Regions from separate parts of the Desulfovibrio sp. genome, predicted to be linked through region 1. Evidence: predicted binding sites of a transcription regulator. Region 1 holds the regulator's gene; each other region holds the start of a gene.
What was found. The regulator sigma-54, encoded in region 1, starts transcription at its own class of promoters, with help from an activator protein. The targets are predictions, from matches to a motif close to CTGGCACGGNNNNTGCTT.
Positions count from the first base shown of each region.

Region 2: QZ383_RS09430 (DVU0150 family protein) is a predicted target of sigma-54. The motif match lies at 2,486-2,503, and genes of this name have one in related genera.
Region 3: speB (agmatinase) is a predicted target of sigma-54. The motif match lies at 4,249-4,266, and genes of this name have one in related genera.

Region 1 is NZ_JAHZCJ010000001.1:530,924-538,429, forward strand. Features, by position in the region: gene QZ383_RS02260 (CTP synthase) at 1-1,111, shown strand, start outside; gene rpoN (RNA polymerase factor sigma-54) at 1,407-2,831, shown strand; gene raiA (ribosome-associated translation inhibitor RaiA) at 2,868-3,407, shown strand; gene rapZ (RNase adapter RapZ) at 3,594-4,544, shown strand; gene QZ383_RS02280 (PTS sugar transporter subunit IIA) at 4,578-5,021, shown strand; gene QZ383_RS02285 (PTS sugar transporter subunit IIB) at 5,023-5,481, shown strand; gene QZ383_RS02290 (hypothetical protein) at 5,680-6,156, shown strand; tRNA gene QZ383_RS02295 (tRNA-Arg) at 6,496-6,572, shown strand; gene QZ383_RS02300 (AAA family ATPase) at 7,165-7,506, shown strand, end outside.
Region 2 is NZ_JAHZCJ010000006.1:132,057-139,562, forward strand. Features, by position in the region: gene QZ383_RS09415 (hypothetical protein) at 1-284, opposite strand, end outside; gene QZ383_RS09420 (DUF4881 domain-containing protein) at 378-974, opposite strand; gene QZ383_RS09425 (sulfite exporter TauE/SafE family protein) at 988-2,052, opposite strand; gene QZ383_RS09430 (DVU0150 family protein) at 2,070-2,375, opposite strand; gene QZ383_RS09435 (sigma 54-interacting transcriptional regulator) at 2,687-5,341, shown strand; gene QZ383_RS09440 (PEP/pyruvate-binding domain-containing protein) at 5,420-7,506, shown strand, end outside.
Region 3 is NZ_JAHZCJ010000011.1:77,719-85,224, reverse strand. Features, by position in the region: gene QZ383_RS13260 (ATP-dependent helicase) at 1-1,275, opposite strand, end outside; gene QZ383_RS13255 (multidrug effflux MFS transporter) at 1,393-2,649, shown strand; gene QZ383_RS13250 (class I SAM-dependent methyltransferase) at 2,783-3,550, shown strand; gene QZ383_RS13245 (hypothetical protein) at 3,561-4,097, shown strand; gene speB (agmatinase) at 4,370-5,257, shown strand; gene panB (3-methyl-2-oxobutanoate hydroxymethyltransferase) at 5,254-6,087, shown strand; gene QZ383_RS13230 (DEAD/DEAH box helicase) at 6,163-7,506, opposite strand, start outside.

The sequences.
Region 1 (7,506 bases):
CCTGGTGCCTTACCTGCGCAGCGCTGGCGAGCACAAGACCAAGCCCACCCAGCACAGCGTCAAGGAACTGCTCTCCATCGGCATTCAGCCCGACATTATTCTGTGCCGCTGCGAGCAGAGCATCCCCGAAGAACTGCGCCGCAAAATTGCCCTGTTCTGCAATGTGGATCAGGACGCCGTGTTCTCTTCGGTGGACGTGAACAATATTTATGAAGTGCCGCTCAAGTTCTATGAAGAAGGCTTTGACCAGAAGGTAGCCATCATGCTGCGCCTGCCCGCGCGCAATGCCCACCTTGAAGCCTGGGAAAAGCTCGTGAGCGACTGCGCCAACCCCAAGGGCAAGGTCACCATTGCCATTGTGGGCAAGTACGTTGACCTCAAGGAAGCTTACAAGAGCCTGCACGAAGCCCTCATCCACGGTGGCGTTGCCAACCGTGTTGAGGTGGAGCTGCGCTACGTCAATTCCGAAAATGTGGACGAAAGTAATTGCGCGGAATCCTTCAAGGGCTGTCACGGCATTCTTGTGCCCGGCGGCTTTGGCTACCGCGGCGTGGAAGGCAAGATTGCCGCCATCCGCTATGCGCGTGAAAACAACATTCCCTTCTTCGGCATCTGCCTTGGCATGCAGTGCGCGGTTATCGAATTTGCCCGCCACGTGGCAAACCTTGATGACGCCAACTCGGAAGAATTCAACCCGCTTTCTGACCACAAGGTTATCTACCTTATGACCGAGTGGTTCGACTTCCGCACCAAGAACGTTGAAAAACGCGACGCGGGTAGCGACAAGGGCGGCACCATGCGCCTTGGCTCCTACCCCTGTAAGGTGCAGCCCGATACCAAGGCCTTTGTGGCCTACAAAAAGGGCATGGTTGATGAACGCCACCGTCACCGCTACGAATTCAACAATGCCTTCAAGGAAATGCTGGGCGAAAAGGGCATGGTTTTCAGCGGCACCGCCCCTGACGATTCGCTTGTGGAAATCATTGAGCTGAAGAACCACCCCTGGTTCCTTGGCTGCCAGTTCCACCCCGAATTCAAATCCCGGCCCATGAACGCGCATCCGCTGTTCCGCGAATTTATCGGAGCGGCGAAAAAGTTCGCCAAGGTGTAATTCGCGGCGTTAACGCAGCGAGGCTTATTGGTTTTCACCACGCTTGGGTATCGCAAAATCGCGCAAAAAGGGGAGGGCATTGCCTTCCCCTTTTTTGGTGCGCAGTTTATTTTCAGCGGCGCAAAAACTGCGCCAAATCTGGGTTTTTGACGCGGGCAGCCCGTGCCTCAGGATAGGGATGCCGCGAACCTGATCTTGCAACTGTTAGCTATTGCATAATTTTTGCAGATGTGGCACAGTACTTGTAAACAGATAATTCTATAGTCCTATGGCTAGTTAAGGCAAAAGAGTACACATGGCACTGGAACTACGGCAGCAACTTAAGCTGTCACAGCAACTGGTAATGACCCCGCAATTGCAGCAGGCAATCAAGCTGTTGCAACTCTCACGCGTGGAACTTCTGGAAACTGTGCAGCAGGAGCTGCTTGAAAACCCCTTTCTCGAAGAATCTTCACTTACGGACGATGCCTCCCAGGAGCAGCACGACGACAGCCGCGAAGCGCCCAAGGAGGAAGTGTACGACAGGGAACTGGCCAAGGACGCCGACTGGGAAGACTACCTCGGCGAGTTTGCCAGCACACCCCGCCTTTCGCAGTCACGCGAATTTGAACTTGCCGAAGAAATTTCGCCCCTTGAAGCCCGCTATGCGGCCAAGCCCACCCTAGAAGGGCATCTGTTCTGGCAGTTGCGCCTTTCTTCGCTGACAGAAGAGCAGAAGGGGATTGGCGAGGTCATCATCGGCAATCTCTCCTCCGCCGGGTATCTGCAAGCCAGCATTGAAGAAGTGGCAGAAATGGCCCAGGTTGCGCCCGAGGCCGTGTTGCCCGTGCTTGAAAGGGTGCAGCTTTTTGACCCCATCGGCGTTGCCGCGCGTGATGCGCGCGAATGCCTGATGGTGCAGATCAAAAGCCTCAACTACGCCCGCGACCCCATCCTCGTGGAGCTGGTAGAATCGCACCTTGAAGACCTCGAGGCCAAGCGCTACAAGCCCCTGCTGCGCAAGTTCAAGCTCGATATGGAAGAGCTCAAGGAGTATCTGGATATCATTCAGAGCCTTGACCCATTGCCCGGCGCAAGTTTTGGCGGCGGCGAGCCAACTTACGTAAGCCCCGATGTATTTGTGTACAAGATGGGCGACGAATTTGTGATTTTGCTCAATGATGACGGCCTGCCCCAGTTGCAGCTTTCGGCCATGAGCCAGATGAATATTGGCAGTTCGGATAAGGAAAAGGACTACTGCTCCGAAAAGATCCGTTCCGCCTCATGGCTTATCAAGAGCCTGTATCAGCGCCAGCGCACGCTTTACAAGGTTATGGAAAGCATTGTGCGCCATCAGCAGCCATTTTTTGAAGACGGCGTGACCAAGCTCGCGCCGCTCATTCTCAAGGATATTGCTGACGATATCAGCATGCACGAATCAACGGTGAGCCGCATTACCACCAACAAGTATGTGGCAACGCCCCACGGCATCTTTGAATTGAAGTTTTTCTTTAACAGCGGCCTTGAACTCGATGACGGAAGTCAGGTAGGCTCAGAAAGCGTCAAGGCTCTGATCAAGAAATTCATCTCTGAGGAAGATACCCGATCCCCCCTCAGCGATGAGCGTATCGGCGAAATGCTCAAGGAGCGTCTCAAGGTCAATATTGCGCGGCGCACGGTGGCAAAATACCGCACGGCGCTTGATATTCCATCTTCGTCAAGGCGCAAGGAGCATTTCTGATTCCCCGTCGAGTGGCTCAATACTTAGGAGGAACTTATGAACATCTCATTTGCTTTCAAGAATTTTGAAGCCTCCGAACATCTGAAGAAGTATGCCCGTCGCCGCATGGAAAAGCTGGGACGGTTTTTTGGCAAGGCCTCTGGCCTTGAAGTTGCCGTTGTGCTGACAGTCGATAAGTTCCGCCATCGCTGCGAAGTGACCGTTACAGGCGAAGGCCTGCACATCAACGCCACGGAACAGACCTCAGACATGTATGCAGCCATTGACCTTGTGACAGACAAGGTTGAATCGCAGATCAAGCGCCAGGTGGCCCGGGTAAAGGCCCAGCGGCGGCATGCCCGTAATACGGATGTGGACGTGTTTACCTACAACCTCGATGCCGAAGCCGACGTGCAGCAGCCCGCTGACGGCACCGACCGCCTCGCCACCAAGCCCCTGCATCTGGATGAAGCGCTCATGCAGCTTGATTCCATCGGCAGCGAGTTTCTGGTGTTCTTTAACGCAGAAAACAACCGCATCAATGTGGTATACCGCACCAAGGTGAGCGGCTATGCCCTCATTGACCCCGTGTTGTAATCATTCATAATGGGGGGGCGGGCTGGCAACAGCTCGCCCCCGTTCAGGCGCACCCCCCCCTGCCGTTTGCCGCGCAATGGCCCTTACCCGGCTTGAGCGCGGCGCGGATTTGGCAACGTCCGTCAGAAGCCTGTGGCGCATAACCCCGGCTGCAAACGGCGATCTGACCCCGAAGAGGCGAATGTCATGAAGGATTCCGCGCAGATACCCGCCACAGATTCCACCCTTGCCGCACAGCCTGATGCTGACGCGCCCGTTCCCGGCGTGGATGTGCAGGTGTGCATTGTCACGGGCCTTTCCGGCGCTGGCAAAAGCACGGCGCTCAAGGTTTTTGAAGACATGGGTCACTTTGTGGTCGATGGGCTGCCGGTGAGCCTTGTCATGGAAATGGTGGACATGATGTCGCGCCCCTCCATGAGCCACTTCAAGGGCATCGCCCTCGGCATGGATCTGCGCCAGAGCAATTTTGTGGAAGACATCAACGACTGCCTGAGCATGCTCGCGGGCAAAAACATCCGCCCCATGCTGCTTTTTCTTGAGGCCAACAATCAGGAACTCATTCGCCGCTATGCCTCGACCCGCCGCCCGCATCCGCTGGAGCGCGAGGGCATGGGCCTTGAGGCGGCGCTTCTGGCAGAGCGCAGCAGTCTGCGCCCCCTGCGCGAAATGGCTGATCTGGTCATCGACACTTCGCGTTTTTCTATCCACGACCTGCGGCGCGCCATCCAGAAGCGCTGGAGCGGCAACAAGGGCAAGCTGCGGGCCATCAGGGTCAACGTGATTTCTTTCGGTTTCAAATACGGCGTGCCGCGCGAGGCTGATCTGGTTTTTGACCTGCGCTTTCTGGCAAACCCCTATTTTGTGGAAGAGCTGCGGCCCATGAGCGGCAAGGACAAACCCGTTGCCGACTATGTGTTCAATTCGCCCCATGCCCGCGAATATCGCGACAAGCTGGTTGATCTGCTGTTTTTTATGCTGCCGCTCATGGAGGCCGAAGGCCGCTACCGCATAACCGTGGCCGTGGGCTGTACCGGCGGCCGCCACCGCTCGGTGGCAATGGCCGAAGAAATTTTACAGGCGCTGCGGCAGGCTGATTATCCGGCTTTTCTGGAGCATCGGCACCTTGAACTTGGCTAAAAAAGCTGGCACGTTCTGTTGCGTGAGGTTGTCATGACGGACGAAAACAAGAAGACTCAGGTTGGAATCATTCTGGTTTCGCATGCCGACTATGGTTCGGCCATGCTGCGCACCGCCGAATTCATACTCGGGCAGCAGAGCGATTGCAGCTCCATCAGTGTTGACGTGGCGCACGAGGTTTCCGAAACCGTTCGCCGCCTTACGGACGCAACCCAGCGGCTCGACAAGGGCGCGGGCGTCATTATTCTTACGGATATGTTTGGCGGCACGCCCACCAATCTTGCGCTTTCGCTGCTGGCAACCCATAAAGTTGAGGTTGTTACCGGCGTGAACCTGCCCATGCTGCTCAAGGTGTTTACCTCGCGCGACAAGGAGCTTGAGGAAGTGGCCCGCATCGCTGGCGAGGCAGGCGCAAAAGGTATTGTGGTTGCGGGCAGCATGCTGCGCAACAAAGCCCGTGACAAAGCCGATAGCTAGTATGTGGTTTCGCGTGGACAATCGCCTGGTTCACGGCCAGGTCATCGAAGCCTGGTTACCCTACACAGGGGCGCGACATCTGGTGGTAGCCAACGACGAACTTGCGGACGACATAATGCGGCAGCAGATAATTGAACTGGCAGTGCCGCAGCGCGTGATGACACACTTCATCAACGTGAAGGAACTGGCGGCCACGCTCAATTCCTGCGGTGATGACTGTTTTGTGCTGTTTGCCAATTGTCAGGATGCGCGGCGCGCCTGTGACGCGGGCATCCTCATGCAGGTGCTCAACATGGGCAACCTGCATTACGCGCCGGACAAGCTACAGGTGCTGCCCCATGTGGCCCTTTCCGCACAGGACAGGGAAGACCTGCACGTTATACAGGATCATCTTGTGCAGCTTGATTTTCGCTGCGTTCCCACAGAGACTGTTCGAGGCCCCAATGATCAACTTTTCTGATGTATTCGCTGCTGGGGCTCCCTACGCTTTTTTTTTGCCCTGGCTGGCGCTGCACGTTCAACCTGCATCGTTGGCCTTGTAGACCGCCCCATCTGTCTTGCCCTGTTCGCGGGCTTTTTTACCGGCGACTGGTCGCTGGCTCTCCCCCTTGGCATAATCATCGAACTGCTCTGGCTTGACGCTCTGGAACTTGGCAGCGTGGTGCCGCCTTATGGCAGCCTGAGCTTTCTGTTGGTGTTTCCCCTGTGCAGGCAGTTTGGGCTGGATCAGCCCGGCATGGCGCTGTTGCCGCTCATACTTGCAATGATGGCGGCCTACACGGCGAGCTGGTGTGAACAGCGCCAGCGCATCAGCCTCAACCCGATGGTGGACGCTGTGGTGGCGTGGGGGAGCGGCAGCGGGGGAGTATCGCCGGGCCGCGTTATTCTGCGGGCCGGGCTGTGCCGTGTTTTGTGGCAGTCGGCGCTGTATATTGTGTGCTTTGGGCTGATTTATATGCTGCTGGCGGTGCTTTCGGCACATCATGCCATACCGGCCCTGCGGGCGGTGACGTGGTCGGCCCTGTATGTGGCGGCCCTGCTTGGAGCGGTGCTGTCGCTGCGCACACGGCAGGCCTATGCCGTGCTTGTGGGTACGCTGGGCGCGCTGGCCCTGCTCATTTGGGGTGGCAACTAGAAGCGGCGCAACTGAGAAGTGGCGGCAACAGGGTAGTGGGCGGGTGGAGAAACTGCTGCGGTTCGGCTTGGCCGCGCATTCGTCTTGAGTTACGCGGCCCCCCTTGCGCCTACCGGGAGAGCGACAACCTCCTAAGTTGTAGACTGCCTGTTGCAGGCCATAGTTGCGGGGAGTCCGGCAATTATCGGCACCTGGCCTTTTCCCCCGCCAGCGTAACTTGGATTCTTACCCATGCCACGCGCGGCAAAAGTGCCAGCCATGTACAAGATGCTTGCTGCCTGTGGAACCGTAGACGCCTAGCTTGACATGACCCTAAAGAATTACTACAAAATTCGGATTGCGCTCGTAGCTCAGTTGGATAGAGCGACAACCTCCTAAGTTGTAGGCCACAGGTTCGATTCCTGTCGGGCGCACCATATTTAAGGGCACATGAAGATGATCTTCATGTGCCCTTTTTGCCTTTGTACTAAGTCGTGGTGGTAGAATAAAAAATTTCAATTTCAATAATGCTTGATGATTTGTAAAATCCCGTAAGTTTTTTTAAAAATACATAATAATATTTTAAAAATATAGCATGTAATATTCTAATTTTGTTCGCTAAAATAGTAATATTAGATATTTTTTATCATATAAGTTGGTTGAACTAATTTATATTTAAAATATATTACGCCTAAAGACAGAAGTTTTGTGCTGCGAGGGCAACTCACAAGATATTTTGTCTTAATAAAAAGGAGGTGTTTATGAAACATGGCACTTCCATAAAAAAGTTTATTGCTGCAACCCACTTAACTTATATTATTTATGAAAGCAATTTTTGAACTTTTATTGATGCAGTCCTCAACTTCTTTCGGATTCTGTGGGAACTTGAGACTCCTTCAGGGTTTAAGTTCAGACCTTTTGGCTTAAGCGTAGCTGAGTAAATAATAAGGCGGCAGTAATTAAACTTTTCCACTACTTGTAGTGGTTTTTTTGTTGGTACTGCATAAAACATATGTAAATGGAGAAAAAATGAAACTGTATAAAATTAAAATCCAAGGATTTCGAAGAATATACAATGCCGAAGTCGTATTTGGTGATGCTACGTTCTTAATCGGATCAAATAATGTTGGGAAAAGTAGTGTATTTGCAGCAATAGAGCATTTATTGAAGCCTGGAAAGTCTTCAATTAGCGTTGATGATTTTCATCAATGTATTGATGATGAAGGAAATCAATGTAGTTTGACTGACACTATTGTTTTAGAGGGGGAGTTTCGTGACGTTCCTGAGGAAGCGAAAGAATGGCGTGGATTCAGAGGCCGACTGTTGCCTTATGTTGTGCCCCAAGGAAGCAACGAATCTGGATTAAGCATA
Region 2 (7,506 bases), on a different contig from region 1:
GACGCTTCGGCCACGTGCCAGCTTACGAGCCGCTGCCCGAGGCGCGGCAGTTCCACAAGGCTCTGAAACTCGGCGGGATATACCTGACGCACCTTTTTGGTGAGCCAGAAGGCCCCTGCCCACGTAGGCACCGTGATGCCAAAAAACCATGCGCAGAACACCAGTTCCGAGGCCCCAGAACTGTGGGCCGACTGATACATGCCCACAAAGATCGCGCCAACCATGACTGCGTTGGCCGCAACCCGGATTATGCTGGAATAGAGGGTCTGACGGTAACTGTTCATTGATGCTCTCCTGAGTGTGTTTGTCCACCCGAGGTGCGCCGGAGCGGGGCGAACCGCTCCGGCGCGCAGGGTGGGGGTAGGCACCCTGGGGGTTTACTTCTTGAAGATGTTGGTCTTGGACACGTTCATGATACGCATGGCCTGGGCCTTGTCGGCATTGCGGTAGGCAATGCGCATTTCGTCGCCTGCGGTCCACACATAGGCCGGGTAATCCTGGGCTTCAGCAGGAATCTTAAAGGTAATCAAAGACTTCTGACGGCCAGAGTACACGGTGACGGTCTGCTGATCCTTGTCGATAATGGGGAAGGTCTTGCCCTTGACCTTGGGATGGTCGGAGCCGACGTTCTTTTCCACATCGGTGAACTGCACGGCCAGTTCGCGCACGCTGTTGGTCTTCTGGTCATAGATAAGCACGGTGTTCTTGGCTAGGTCGATCATCAGGCGGCCGCCCACACTGGGACTCGGGCCCATGTCTTTGGATTCCACAGGCAGCTTGAAGGTATGCGTGCCGCCGCTGTAGTGCGGGTTAAACTGATCGTGCGTCACGTCCACCACGATGGTGAGGGTATTGGCTGCGGGATCAAAGGCCACACAGCGTCCCTGTTCCACGCCTCCGTCAAAGTTGCAGCCGGTGAGCAGTGCAACAGAGAAGGCCATCGCCAGCATAAGCATCAGGTTACGAATCTTCATGGCGGGTCTCCTTCTAGTTGGCCGCGGGCTGGTTCTTCTTGGCGGCAATTTCCGCCTTGGCGCCCTGTACCATCTTGACGGTTATGTAAAGGGAGATAGCCGACACGAAACCAAGTACGTCGACTGTAGCAGCCGGGCCAAGCAGCCAGCCCCATGCCGGGAATTCAGCTTCAACCAGCTTGCACACAACCGAGATGAGGCAGCCGATAACGGCCAGGCCAAACACGAAGCGGATGCCGTAGCCCTTTACATACTTGGTGGCGACAACGCCGATCTGCGCGCCGATGGCCGCACCGCACAGCATGATGAGAGCGGCAAGCAGTTCCACGCGGCCCTTGTATGCGTACGAAGCCGTGCCGTAGAGGCCGGAGATGGCGACTTCAAAGAGGTCCGTACCCACCGCCAGATGGGTGGGGCAGCCGACAAGATACACCAGGGCGGGCATGCGGATAAGACCGCCGCCGATGCCGAGGATACCAGCCAGCCAGCCGGTGAAGAAACTGACGAAGATGGGCAGCCATGCGGAGCAGGTGATGTTGGCCTGCTTGAAGTGGAACACGGGCGGAATCTTGATGGCGTGCAGGCGGGAGGCCCAGTCAACGCCGGTGGCACCGTGGTCAAGTTCCCTGTTCTGGGCCTTGGCTTCGCGTTCCTTCCTGCGGCGGGCGGCGATATCGTGAAATACAAGCCATGCCAGCAACACCAGCAGGACAACGTACAACCAGCGCACGACCTTGTCGACGGAACCCAGACGTTCCAGCCACATGACCATCTGCGCGCCAACTTCCACGCCCACGATGGTACCAACCAGCATGGTCAGGCCCAAACCGTAGTCAACGTTGCCGAACTTGCCGTGCCGCATGGTCGAGATAAGCGATTTACCCGCCATCTGCGCCACGTCGGTACCAATGGCAAAGGCCATGGGGAAACCAAGAATGTTCAGGCCGGGGGTAACCATCCAGGCGCCGCCCATGCCGAAGAAGCCGCCGATAATGCCAACGCCCAAACCAAGAATGACAAGGCCCGGCCAGAAAATGAACACGCCGGAAATGGGCATCAAAATATACAACCATTCCATAACTTGCCTCCTTCCGACTACTTTTCGGACAATTCGCGGTGCCTGAGGTCAATGCCGATGTGCGTCATGACGACATCCGCCAGCCAACCCAATATGCAACCTGTGACCGGGATGATGGCCATAGTCAGAATGGCAAAAAAGAAGTGGCTTTCATTATACATTTCAGCCCACCAGTACAGTATACCGTCAAGCTTGCGCGTATCGGCAACCACCACAACGTTGGCAACCTTGCCGCCGCCAGCAGCCAGGGCCGCGCCGGGCAATGCCGCAACCAGCAGCGCGCAACCTGTAAGCCATGTCCAGAGCCTCTGCATCCTTTTCATAACTTCCTCCACATCAAAATGTGACATCTCCACTTCAACCACATCTTACCCATTTTGCGATGACTCCCGTCGGGGCAGGCACCGCCTCGTTGCCTCGAATGTGAAAGTATTAGCAAAGGCTGTGCCATTGCATAATTATTGCCTGTAATTGCGCCTTTTTTTCTATTTTTGCGCGAAAATTCTTGTCACGAAGGGCAATGTTTTTTATACTCAGCCCCAAGATTGCGCTTTTTTGCACAAAACAGGGAATCACCATGCGCTTACACAGAACACTTCCCCAGGGCAGCTCACTGGAGTTCACGGCGTTCTTTATGAATCGCAGCCTTGCAAGCCGCATGCTGATGCTAGGCTTGCCCCTGCTGGCGCTCGTACTGCTGATTATTTTTACTGCTACAGGCAGCAGCATCGAGGCCATTCTTGATCGCGCAATTGCGCGCAATGCACAGCTTCAGTCACAGGCAATGAGCCTTGCGCTGGAACAGGCCCTTGAAGAAACGCGCAATCAGCTGCTTATTCTCGCTGCTGGCTCCATGGATCAAAAAGACATGGCCAACCGGCTCAAATTCCGCGCCAAGGCCGGCGGCTTGCGCTACAGGGAACTGGCTTTTGAGGGTTTGGCTCCTGACAACCGCTATCTGCTTGTCAACACGGGCGGAGATATCATCAATGTTCCCATGCGGCAGGCTCTTGCCAGCCCCACCGGCCCCTTCCACTCCATTGCTTCTGAACACCGCACCGGGCACGTCAGCGTTGCTCAACCCGTGGAAGTGACCTACTCCATGGTGCCGGTTAAGGGCAGCAACCAGAATATCAACCTGCACGTGCTGCGTTTTTCCACCCCGGTTCATGATGCGGAAGGCACGTTTGCCGGCTACCTGATGCTTTCGCTGGATCTGCGGGAGCTGCGGGATATCCTGTCCACATACTCCGGCCCCAATGCCCCCATTGCCGCATCAGGCGATGAGGGGCGCGTGCGTACACTTTTTTTTGATCGCGATGGCTGGATGCTCTTTCAGTCCGAGGTGCCGGATGCTGGTCTGGCCCAGCGCAGCTTGGGCACGGATGCCGTGCGCGCTGGTTTTATCGGCGATTTTGGCAGGCCGGGATTCAACACCGCATTCCGGCCCGGCCCTGAGCACCTCAATTACTGGAACATGGTATCCGATGTGCAGGAGGGCAAATCAGGCCAACTTCCCCTTTCTGAAAACAGCTCCCTGTGGAGCAGCAGCCAGATGCGGGTGGAGAGGGTAAGTTACGTGCCTGTAACCTTTAGCCCAGCTTCGCAGGCAACAATCGTACTGGGCGGTCTGGCGGTACTGGACACCAGTTTTACCACCACACGCACGGGCGTGCAGCTCATGGGCATCTATGTGGGGGCCTTTGTTGGCGGCATGCTGCTTTTGGGCCTTAGCCTTTGGTGGCTGGCACGGCAGACGGGCAGATCGCTCAATGCCGTAACTGCGGAACTTGAACGCTGCAACGCCGAAGGGGATGACAACAATATAGATATGCCCCAACTGCCGCGCGAACTGGAACGGCTCAAGTCTGGTATAAACACCCTGCTTGAACGCTTGCGCTTTGCCGCGGAGGCCCGCCGCCTGCGAGCCGCAGAGGATGATGCCCAGCAGCAGCGCGAGCCAGTGGAAGATCTACCGCATCCCGAAGACCTGCCCGTCAACAGCCTTATTGGCACATCACCCACCATGCTTGCCTTGTGCGACAATGTTCGCAAGGCATCGCAGGTGATGGCCGACGTGCTGGTTGTGGGCGAAACCGGCACAGGCAAGGAGCTGGTTTCCGAAGCCATCCACAGGCTCAGCGCGCGGGCGTCGGGGCCGTTCATTACCATCAATTGCGGCGCTCTGGATGAAAATCTGCTTATGGATACGCTTTTCGGGCATGTGAAAGGCGCATTCACCGAGGCGCGCGCGCCGCGCAAAGGGGCTTTTCTGACGGCGCAGGGCGGCACCCTCATGCTGGACGAAGTAGGCAATGCTGCCCCCAAGGTGCAGCAGGCCCTGCTGCGGGCGCTCTCCACCAGGCGAATCAGGCCGCTTGGCAGCGATGAAGACATGCCTTTTGACACGCGCATCATTGCGGCGACCAATGCTTCCCTTTTAGATGATTCACAGAAGGGTTCGTTCCGCGAAGATTTGTACTACCGGCTGGCCGTCATCACCATCAACACGCCGCCGCTGCGGGAGCGTAAGTCGGATATTCCCTCGCTGGCGGTCTTTTTTCTCTCAGAGGCTCTCAAGGCCAAGGCCAGGCTGAAAGCCGAGGGTGCGGCACAACCCGTTGGCGCTCTGACTGCCATGACCGCCGCCATGCCGCAGGTCAGCAAAGGAGCAATGGCCAAGCTGATGGACTACGACTGGCCCGGCAATGTACGCGAATTGAAAAACACCCTCACGCGGGCCCTGACATTCTGCGAAGGTGGCATTCTACTTGCAGAAGATATTCAGCTTGGCGCGGCTACCCAGGCGCAAAGCGACGCCATTCCGGCAGGTCAGAGCGAAACTGCGGCAGCTCCGGCGCAGGAATCGCGCAAACCGCAGGAGGATCCTTGCGAGCAGGGATTTTGCGCAACGCCCACTGCCGAAGATCCTGCATCGGCAGAAGGTCTGCCCGGCAAGTTGATCAACCCTGCTACCGCGGATATTCCCGTGCAGGCCCCTGTGGGCGAATCTGCCCCTCAGCCGCAAAACGAGGCCCCCGCACAACTGGATACCCTGCTGCGCGGCAAGGACTCTGCGGACAAGCTCAACCGGCGCGTCATGGAGGTCTGGCCGACCATCGCCGCTTCGGGCAGCATCAGCAGGCAGGAATATCAGGCGCTTGCCGGGAAAAACATTTCCATGCGCACGGCCCAGTACGACCTGCAACTGCTTGTGCAGTTGGGGCTTGTGCGCAAGGACGGACGCGGCCCTGCGCAGAGATATATTGTAATCGGGCAGGGACGCTAACGAGCGACATTTACGCATCAGACATTCAGCATCATCAGTTTCAGGGCATGACGAAAATCTGCGATCAAGGATATCCGTATGGCCTCTCTGCTGAAAAAACTGTTTGGCATTGCTCCCCGGGTTGGTCGCGAGGCGGCCATGGACGCCTTCAACAAGCGTTATGTTTCGTTCAAGGAACTGCTCCAGGCCAATGCAGATCTGGCCGGGGTAATGGCCGGGCTGGACGCAACCCTGCGCGGCGACAAGCACATGGAAACCAGCGAAGTGCGCAAGCAGGCCCGACGGGCCATATTTCACTGCGAGCGCATGGCCTCGACCCTCAGCGAAATGTCGGGCCAGTGCGACATATTACTGGGCAGCGCCGTACATTCCATTGCGGCGCGCATTGAGCACGAGCTGGATCAGCACACGCGCGGCGATGTGCCGCAGTTTACCCTGCCCCTCTCTGAGGTTGACGCCAGCATGGCTTACAGCGTTGGCGGCAAAAACGCCAACCTCGGCGAACTGCGCAACATGCTTGATATGCCGGTGCCGCGCGGATTTTCCATCACTATCCGGGCTTGCAGCTACTTTTTGCTGCGCACGCCGGGCCTGTTCAAAAACCTCTTCCAACTGCTGAAATCCGTTGACCCGGAAAAGCCCGCGCGGATTGCAGAAATTTCCCAGAATATTGAGCAGCTCGTGCAGGAAGCCCCCATCCCGGCAGAGGTTGAGCAAGCCCTGTTTGCAGAATGGGACACGGCTTTCGGCAAGAACGCGGATGTGGTTGTGGCCCTGCGCTCAAGCGCCATTGCCGAGGACGGGGTGCAATCCTTTGCCGGTCAGTACCGCAGTATCCTCGGCGTTACCCGCCAGGATCTGCTGTCCGCTTTCAAGAAGGTGGTTGCCAGCCTGTTCTCGCCCCGCGCCCTGACCTACCGCGCCGAACACGGCTATGATCTGGACGCCACGGGCATGGGGCTGTGTTGTGTTGAAATGGTGCGGGCCAAGGCCGCTGGCGTGGCTTTTTCGCGCCATCCGGTAGACCTGCGCTCCAATGCCACTGTCATCAACGGCCTGTGGGGTCTGGGAGAAATGGTCGTGGACGGCTCGGGAACCCCCGACCAGTGGCTGGTTTCCCGCGCCACAAAAAAGATCACAATGGCCACCATTGCCCACAAAACAGTGCGGCTGCGCCTTGTACGCACCACAACCGGCCTTGTGGAAAGCACGCTCGAATCCGTTCCCGATCCCCTGCGCGATGTTCCCTGCCTCAGTGATGATCAGGTGCGCAAACTGGCTGAAATGGTCATGGAGCTGGAGCGGCACTACCAGTATCCGCAGGATATGGAATGGGCCGTGGACGAAGACGACCAGATTATTCTGCTGCAAACCCGCCCCATGGGGCTGGACAGCGCCTCTGAGGAACATTCAGCCCCGGCCCTGCGGCATCTGCGCCCCCTGCTCTCGGGCGGCGATATCGCCGCGCGGGGCGTGGGGTGCGGCCCTGTCATTCATGTGGGCGAAGGGGAAGACATGACGCACTTTCCCGAAGGGGCCGTCATGCTGCTTGCCCATTCATCGCCCAACGCCATGGCTGCCATGCGCCGCGCCTCGGCCATCATTGCTGAAACTGGCAGTCTTACCGGTCACATGGCTTCCATTTGCCGCGAATTTGGCGTGCCGACCATCATGAACCTGCCGGGCGCCAACAGTATTCTTGCCGAGGAGCAGATCGTCACCGTTGATGCGCTCACCGGCAGAATTTTTGACGGCGAAGTGCAGGAGCTGCTGGCCCTGCGTCTGGTGAAGCCCCAGGCCCGCCCCAGCAGCCCGGCTCTGGTGCTGTTACGGCGCATTGCACCCTACATTCTGCCGCTGCATCTGGTGGATCCGCGCGCGGATACATTCACACCCCGCCACTGCACATCGTTACACGACATCATGCGCTATGTGCACGAATTGAGCTATTCCCAGATGTTCCAGATATCCGACAGGGTTACGGACCACTGCGCCGGTGTTGCCAGCAAGCTGGTCTGCACGGTACCTCTTGATCTGCACGTGATTGATCTGGGCGGCGGGCTGCGTAATCCGGAATCCCGCCAGGTGACGCCCAACGATGTGCTGAGCGTGCCTTTCAAGTGCGTGCTGGACGGCATGCTCAATCCAGCGGTGCAGGCACGTGG
Region 3 (7,506 bases), on a different contig from region 1:
GCCAATGCCGCTGTGCTGGGCCGCCACGCGGGCAAAGGCGGGCAGGTCGAGCGGGTTGAGCAGCAGGCGGGCGTAGGCGATAACATCCTTGACGTGGGCAGCCTCGGTATAGCGCAGCCCCCCGTATTTGCGAAAGGCAATGCCCGCCTGATTGAGGGCCATTTCCAGATTATAGGAATGGAAGCCCGCGCGGAACAGCACCGCGATTTCGTGCGGCAGATGGGTAGCCAGCAGTTCTTCAACCCGGCGCACCACCAGCTTGGCCTGACTCATGTCGCTGAGCGGGGTCACAAGGCGTACCGGGTCGCCGCCTTCCTTGCGCGTGAACAGATTTTTGCGGAAAGATTCTGCGGCGTGGGAGAGCAGGTTGTTGGCCACATCCAGCACGGGCTTGGTGGAGCGATAGTTTTCTTCCAGCCGTACAACACGCGCGCCGGGAAAAAGCGTGGGGAAGTCCAATATGTTGCGCACATTGGCGCCGCGAAAGGCATAGATGGACTGGGCTTCGTCGCCCACGGCCATGACGTTGCCTGGGGGGCCGTCCAACGGCCCTGCCAGCAGGCGCACAATGCGGGCCTGAACCAGGTTGGTATCCTGATATTCGTCCACAAGAATATGGCTGAACCTCTGCCGCAGCGAGGCGGCCGCCAGCGGATTTTCACGCAGCAGGGCCTCAAGCTCGAACAGCAGATCATCGTAATCCAGCAGGCCCTTGTCGCGGCGGTAGGCATTGTAGGCATCACCCAGCCGTGCCAGACCATCGGCATGGGGCAGCAGGTGAAAGGCCTCGCGCCGCAGCACTTCGTCCAGCGGCAGCTCCTTGTTGCGGGCCTTGCTCAGTAGCCCCACAATGCTCTGGGTCTTGGGAAACGACCTGTCCCCCTTGCCCAGCTTGAGCTGATCCTTGCAGTGCTTGACCGCCTCGTTGATGTCGGCGGAGTCCATGACTGTGAAGGGTCTGTCGCCAAGCCATTCGGGTTTCCAGCGCCTGAGCGCCCCAAAGCCAAAGGCGTGGAAGGTGCCGCCCTGCACGCCCGCAAGCCCCTGATTGAGCAGCAGGCCCGCGCGGTGCAGCATTTCCTGCGCGGCCTTGCGGGTAAAGGTGAGCAGGAGCATGGCGTCAGGTTCGATGCCGTGCTCTGCCAGCCATGCCAGACGGTAGACGATGGTGCGGGTTTTGCCGCTGCCTGCACCTGCCACAACCAGAACCGGGCCATCGCCGCAGGTGGCTGCCTCGTACTGGGCTTCGTTAAGGGCTTGAGCGTAATCAATCATGGGCGCAGGGTAGCATAAGGCGGCAGCGCATACCAGAGCCGCACAGGGGCATTCCCCGCCCTTGACTTTGCCAGCGTCCGTCCCGAATATCGCGCAAAGAAAAGAAAAAGGACGAACATGCGCATTACGGAAAATGATTATATTGTGGGTGCCGGCGCAAGGCTGCCCCGCCGCCGCAGGCTGTTTCTGGCGCTCCTGCTGGGCATGATGGCCGCTTTTGGCCCGCTGTGTACTGATACCTATCTGCCAAGCCTGCCCGCGCTGGCGGCAGACCTTAATATCTCCACGGCAACAACGCAGTTGACCATCACGGCCTGTCTGCTGGGCATGGCCCTCGGGCAATTGTTTGTGGGGCCCATTTCAGATTCCACCGGGCGGCGCAAGCCGCTGTTCATGGCGCTGATCTTTTTTACGCTGGCTTCCATCTGTTGCGCTGCGGCCAAAACGGGCAATAGCTTTATTGCCCTGCGGTTTGCGCAGGGGTTGGGCGGGGCAGGGGGCATTGTGCTGGCCCGCGCCATGGCTTGCGATCTGTTTCGCGGGCCGGAGCTGACCAACTTCATGAGCCTGCTCATGGCGGTCAACGGCATTGCGCCCATTACCGGGCCGCTCCTGGGCGGCTGGCTGGCGTCCTTGAGCGGCTGGCCCCTGATTTTTTATTTTCTGACGGGTTTTGGGGTGCTGCTGATCGTGCTGAGCGCCATAGGCCTGTCGGAAACTCTGCCGGAAACCATGCGCCGCGAGGGTGGTTTGCGCGCTTCGTGGAAGGCCATGGGCGAGCTTTTGCGGCAAAAACCCTTCATGTGTTATGTGGGCGTGCAGGGTTTCACCATGGGCGGATTTTTTGGTTACGTGGCGGCCTCGCCCTTTGTGCTGCAGGGCATGTACGGCATTTCGCCGCAGGGCTACAGCGTCATTTTTGGCTGCAACGCCTTGAGCGTCATGTTTGTTGCCCTTGCCACGGCCCGGCTGTCGCGCCGTTTTGGCGAAGCCCGTTTGCTGCAAATCGGCAACACGCTGCGTTGCGCGGCCTGCCTTGGCGTACTGGCCGTGACGGTGATCGCGCCAGCTTCCCCCTTGCCGCTGCTCGTGGGGCTGTTTTTCATGATCGCCCTCCAGGGCATGACGCTCCCCACCAGCTTTACGCTTGGCATCAGCGCGCAAAATGTTGGCGCGGGAACGGCCTCGGGCATTCTGGGCGTGGCGGTCTTTATTTTTGGCGCGTGCACCTCCCCCCTTGTGGGGCTGGCCGGGGGCGATACCGCCGTGCCGCTGGGCCTCGTGAGCGCCTGCACGGGGCTTGCCGCCGCAGTGCTCGGACAAGTTGGCAACAGCGAAATGCAAAAGCGCGCCGTACGGGAAAAGCAGGCCTGAGCACGATCATTTCTGGCAGGGAGCGGGCGGCATTGTTGCTGCAAATCAGCCCGCCGCATTGACGCGCTGTAGTCTGATGTTTACAACAAGTGGCGCTTGCGCTTTTTTTCGCCGCGCAGGGAGAATCGGATTCATGGATTGGGATGCCCGTCTTTATGACCAGAGCCACGACTTTGTGGCAGCCTACGGTGAAAACCTGCTGGGGCTGCTGCCCGATGGTTTGGGCTTTGTTGTTGACGTAGGCTGCGGCACTGGCGCACTGACAGAAGCCTTGACCGCCAGAGCCGCCCGCGTGGTGGGCATTGACGCCTCGCCCGACATGATCGTGCAGGCCAGGATGCGTCTGCCGCGAGTGGAATTTCTGGTAATGGACGCCTGCGACATGCCGTGGAACGGCTGCGTGGACGCGCTGTTTTCCAACGCCGCGCTGCACTGGATAGAAGATCAGGAGCGCTTGACCGCCGTCATGGCGCGGGCGCTGCGCCCCGGCGGCCTGCTGGTGTGCGAATTTGGCGCGCAAGGTAACATCGGGCGTATCCGCGCTGCCTTTGGGGCGGCCTTTCAGGCCGCGCTGGTGGGGGAGGGCATTGGCCCGGCGCATCTGAACAGCGAGCGTTTTTATTTTCCCTCGGCGCAGGAATATGCGGCCCTGCTGAGCCGCCACGGATTTTCCGTGCGGCTGGCGGAAGAATACGACAGGCCCACCCCTCTCAAAGGCGGGGAAGAAGGCCTTGCCCGCTGGATGGCCCAGTTTTTTGCCCAGGATCTGGATTGCGTGGCCCCAGAGGCTCAGGAAAAAGTTTTTGCCGCCGTGGCGGATGCCCTGCGCGCATCCATGTGGAATAACGACGGTTGGATTGCTGATTATCGGCGGCTGCGGGTCGTGGCCGTAAAACACTAAGGGAGTCTCCATGCCCGAAGCTCAAGAACAATTTCAGAATGGCGTTGCCAAGGTTCTGGAAGCCGTAATGTTCGAGAACTGGCTGCGTTTTTATTTCATCTCTGAAAAGCCCGATGCTCCTGCCGCTGCGGATGGCCAGCCCGCACTGTTCATCGCCGTGCCGGTCAAGGCCATGGAACGCATCAGCGAGATGTTTCCGCGCCTGCTGCCACTGGCAGAAGACATGAATGGTCAGGAAGTGACCTTTGAAACCTCCCGCCGCGCGGTCTGTAATTTCGTTCTGGCCCATGTGGACGGTCAGGTCATGCCCCGCGATTCTGCGGCCATGATTTTTGAGAGCGCCACCTTCCAGGTGCAGATGCAGCTTTTCAACGCCTGGGTGCAGATGCACGAAGCACAGCTTGACCGCAACTTTGTGGATTTTGGCGGCTGGCAGAAACTCTTTGACGAATGGCGCAATACGCCCGCCGCGCGCGAACTGGCCGAAAAGCTTTCCCTTTCTTTGCAGGGTGCGGCTGTTGCCCCGGGCAAGGATACTGTGCAGTAGGCTGTGCAAGAAAATATTTTGTACAGTTTTGCGCCTTCCAGGCAGGGCGCAGGTACGAGGGGTTAAACATTTTTAACGCGCCCATTGCGAGGCTGTAAAAAATTACCAATAAAAAGCAGCATGTTATATGATTATTCGTATGCTGCTTTTTGTGGCACGGCCATTGCAGCTTGGAAAGTACCTTCCTTTCTTTTGCTGACAGTCTCCTCCAACCAAAACGGCCTGCCTCCCCAAGCGGGCCGTTTTTTTATGTCAAATCACGGCAGGATCACATGCAAGACAAGTTTCTGGCTTCTGAATATCCCCAGTCTGCGCCGGAGCAAGCAGGGTTTCACATTATCCCCGTTCCTCTGGAGCAGAGCGTTTCTTATGGCGGCGGCACGGTCAAAGGCCCTCAGGCTCTGCTTGCCGCCTCGCATCAGCTTGAAGCCTGGGAATGCGGATTCGCACCTGGCGAGTCAGGTTTTTTTACCGCTCAGGCCGTGGACTGCGCTGGCCCCATAACCGACACGCTTGACCGCATAGAGGCCGCTGTGGCCCATGCCATTGCCTGCGAGGCAGTGCCTGTGGTGTTGGGCGGCGAGCATACCGTGACGCTCGGGGCCTTACGTGCGCTGGCCCGGCAGGCTGAAAAAACGGGCGAACCCTTTGGCGTTGTGCAGTTTGACGCCCACGCCGACCTGCGGCCCCAGTATGAGGGCAGCCCCTTTTCACACGCCAGCGTCATGTACCGCGCCGTGGCCGACCTCGGCCTGCCGCTCACGCAGTTTGCCGTGCGCGATTTCTGCCGGGAAGAAGCCGAGATCCGCAAGAAGTTCAACGTCACCCATTACGACGCCTACTTCCTTGCCCGCGTGGGCCTGCCGGAGCTGCCCCTGCCCGAGGATTTCCCCAAGAACATTTACATCACCTTTGATGTGGACGGGCTTGATTCGTCCATCATGCCAGCAACAGGAACGCCCTCGCCCGGCGGCATCAACTGGCGCGAGGCCCAGTACATGCTGGAACGCTGCGTGGCGGGTCGCCGTGTGGTGGGACTGGACGTGGTGGAACTGGCCCCCATTGAGGGCCTGCACCATGCGGACTTTACGGCTGCCAAGCTTACCCACCTCATCATGGGTCTGGCCCACGATGCCAACCAGAAGGAGGCTCAGTCATGAAGAACACCATAGTTACCTTCCGCGAGGCCAAAGGGCAGGAAAAGCTCGTCATGCTGACGGCTTATGACTACAGCACCGCGCGGGTCATGGACATGGCCGGGGTGGATGCCCTGCTTGTTGGTGATTCGTTGGGCATGGTGATGCTGGGCTATCCCGACACGCTTTCCGTCACTGTGGACGACATGGTGCGCCACTGCGCCGCCGTGGCACGCGGTGCGCAAAAAGCCCTTGTGGTCTGCGACATGCCCTTTATGAGCTACCATGTTTCTGTGGAAGAAACCGTGCGCAACGCCGGGCGGCTCATGACAGAAGGCCGCGCCCAGGCGGTCAAGCTTGAAGGCGGCGCGGAATTTGCCGCAGAAGTGCGGGCGCTGACGCGGGCCTCCATTCCCGTCATGGGGCATCTTGGCCTCACGCCGCAATCGGTGAACGCTTTTGGCGGGTTCAAGGTGCAGGGCAAAAGCATGGCTGCGGCTCAGAAACTGCTGGACGATGCCCGCACCCTGCAAGAAGCCGGGGCTTTCGCCCTGGTGCTGGAATGCGTGCCCGCGCCCCTGGCCGAGCGCGTGACCCAGGCCCTGTCCATCCCGGTTATCGGCATCGGCGCAGGCGCTGGCTGCGATGGTCAGGTGCTGGTGTGGCAGGATATGACGGGCATGACCCTGAGCCACCTGCCGCGCTTCGTCAAACGCTTTGGCGAAGTGGGCGCGAGCCTGCGCTCGGCGGTGGAGGCCTATGCGCGTGAAGTGCGCGCAGGCGCGTTCCCCGGCGAGGATCACGGCTATCCCCTGCCGGAAGGCATGGAGAAGACGCTGAAAAAGTTGAAATAACGCTGCCTGTCACAGATATTTGAAAGCAAAACGCCCGCAATTGCGGGCGTTTTGCTTTTTCCGGCTAAGGCGATCTCAGCGCTGGTGAAAATCCACAGGAACGCGCACACGGGAGCCAGCCTTGTTGCTGAACAGCAAAAAGCCCTGCTCCAGACCGTGCAGATAAAGGCGGCGTGTGATGTCCACATCCTTGCGGCAATACGTGGCGATATCTTCCAGCCTCCCTTCTTTCCACCATTGCAGGGCTTGCAGACCGTCGGCGCTCTTGGGTTCGCCCAGGGTGGCCTGGCCCAGATTGTCCAGTGGAAGGCGGTAGTTCAGGCGTTCGTACACGCGCTGCAAAAGATCAAGACTGGGCAGGGTGCGCAGATCAAAGAGCGCAAAGGGCGAGAGCACGGCGTAGTCAAAGCGCAGGCTGTTGAAACCCACCACAAGGTCGCTCGCGTGCAGGCGCTCGAACAATGCGGGCAGCTCTTCCTGCTGGTAGGAGAAATAGTCGTCCGCCTTGCTGTCGTAGGCCACGGCAACGCTCACACCCATGCGGTCGGCCCGGTTCCAGCCGCCCACCTCGGCGGCGGAACGCCGGGTTTCCACGTCAAAGACCACAAAATTTTTGGGCGGCGGCACGGGAATGTGCGTCAACAGGCCTGCGGCATCAAAGGTAGTTGTTCTTTGTGCGCCCGGTGTGCCGCTGGTCGCCCCCTGCGGTGCGGGGGTGCTGCCGCTGGAGCCGGATTGCGCAAGGCCGTTAGCGCCGAACAGACTGTTCTGGTTGTCCGGCGCGGAGTGCTTTTTGCTCATGGATTCTTCCTCCATTGCAGTGTGCGCGGCTTCGGTCTGGCTGCCTTCATTGATGAAATCCAGAGCCGAAACCGCAGGCCGGGGCGCTGCCGCCAGGGCAGAGGCTGCGTCCAGCGATTCCATATCCAGCCTGTCAGGGGCGGGGCTGATGCGCAGGTTGCGGCACAGGGCATCGCCTTCCGTGCCGGGGGCCAGCATTTCGCGCAGCAGCTCCAGCGCGCCGATCTTGCTGATGGGTCTGTTGCCGGATCCGCACTTGGGCGAATGCACGCAGGAGGGGCAGCCGTCCTCGCAGGGGCAGGCGGCAACAGCCTTGAAGGTGGCTTCCAGCAGGGCCCGCGCATCGGGAAAGGCCTGACGCGTCAGGCCCGCCCCACCCGGCAGTCCGTCATAAATGAATACGCCCGACAGCCCGGTCTGGGCATGCAGCGGGGTGGAAATACCGCCAAAGTCGTTGCGGTCGGCCATAATGAGCAGGGGCAGCAGGCCGATGGCAGCATGCTCAAGGGCGTGGATGGAGCCCATGTAGTGCAGAAAGCGTTCTTCCAGCGAGGCGCGGATGCTGTCTGGTATGACGTACCAGAGGCCTTCGGTTTCAAAAACCTGCGGCGGCGCGGA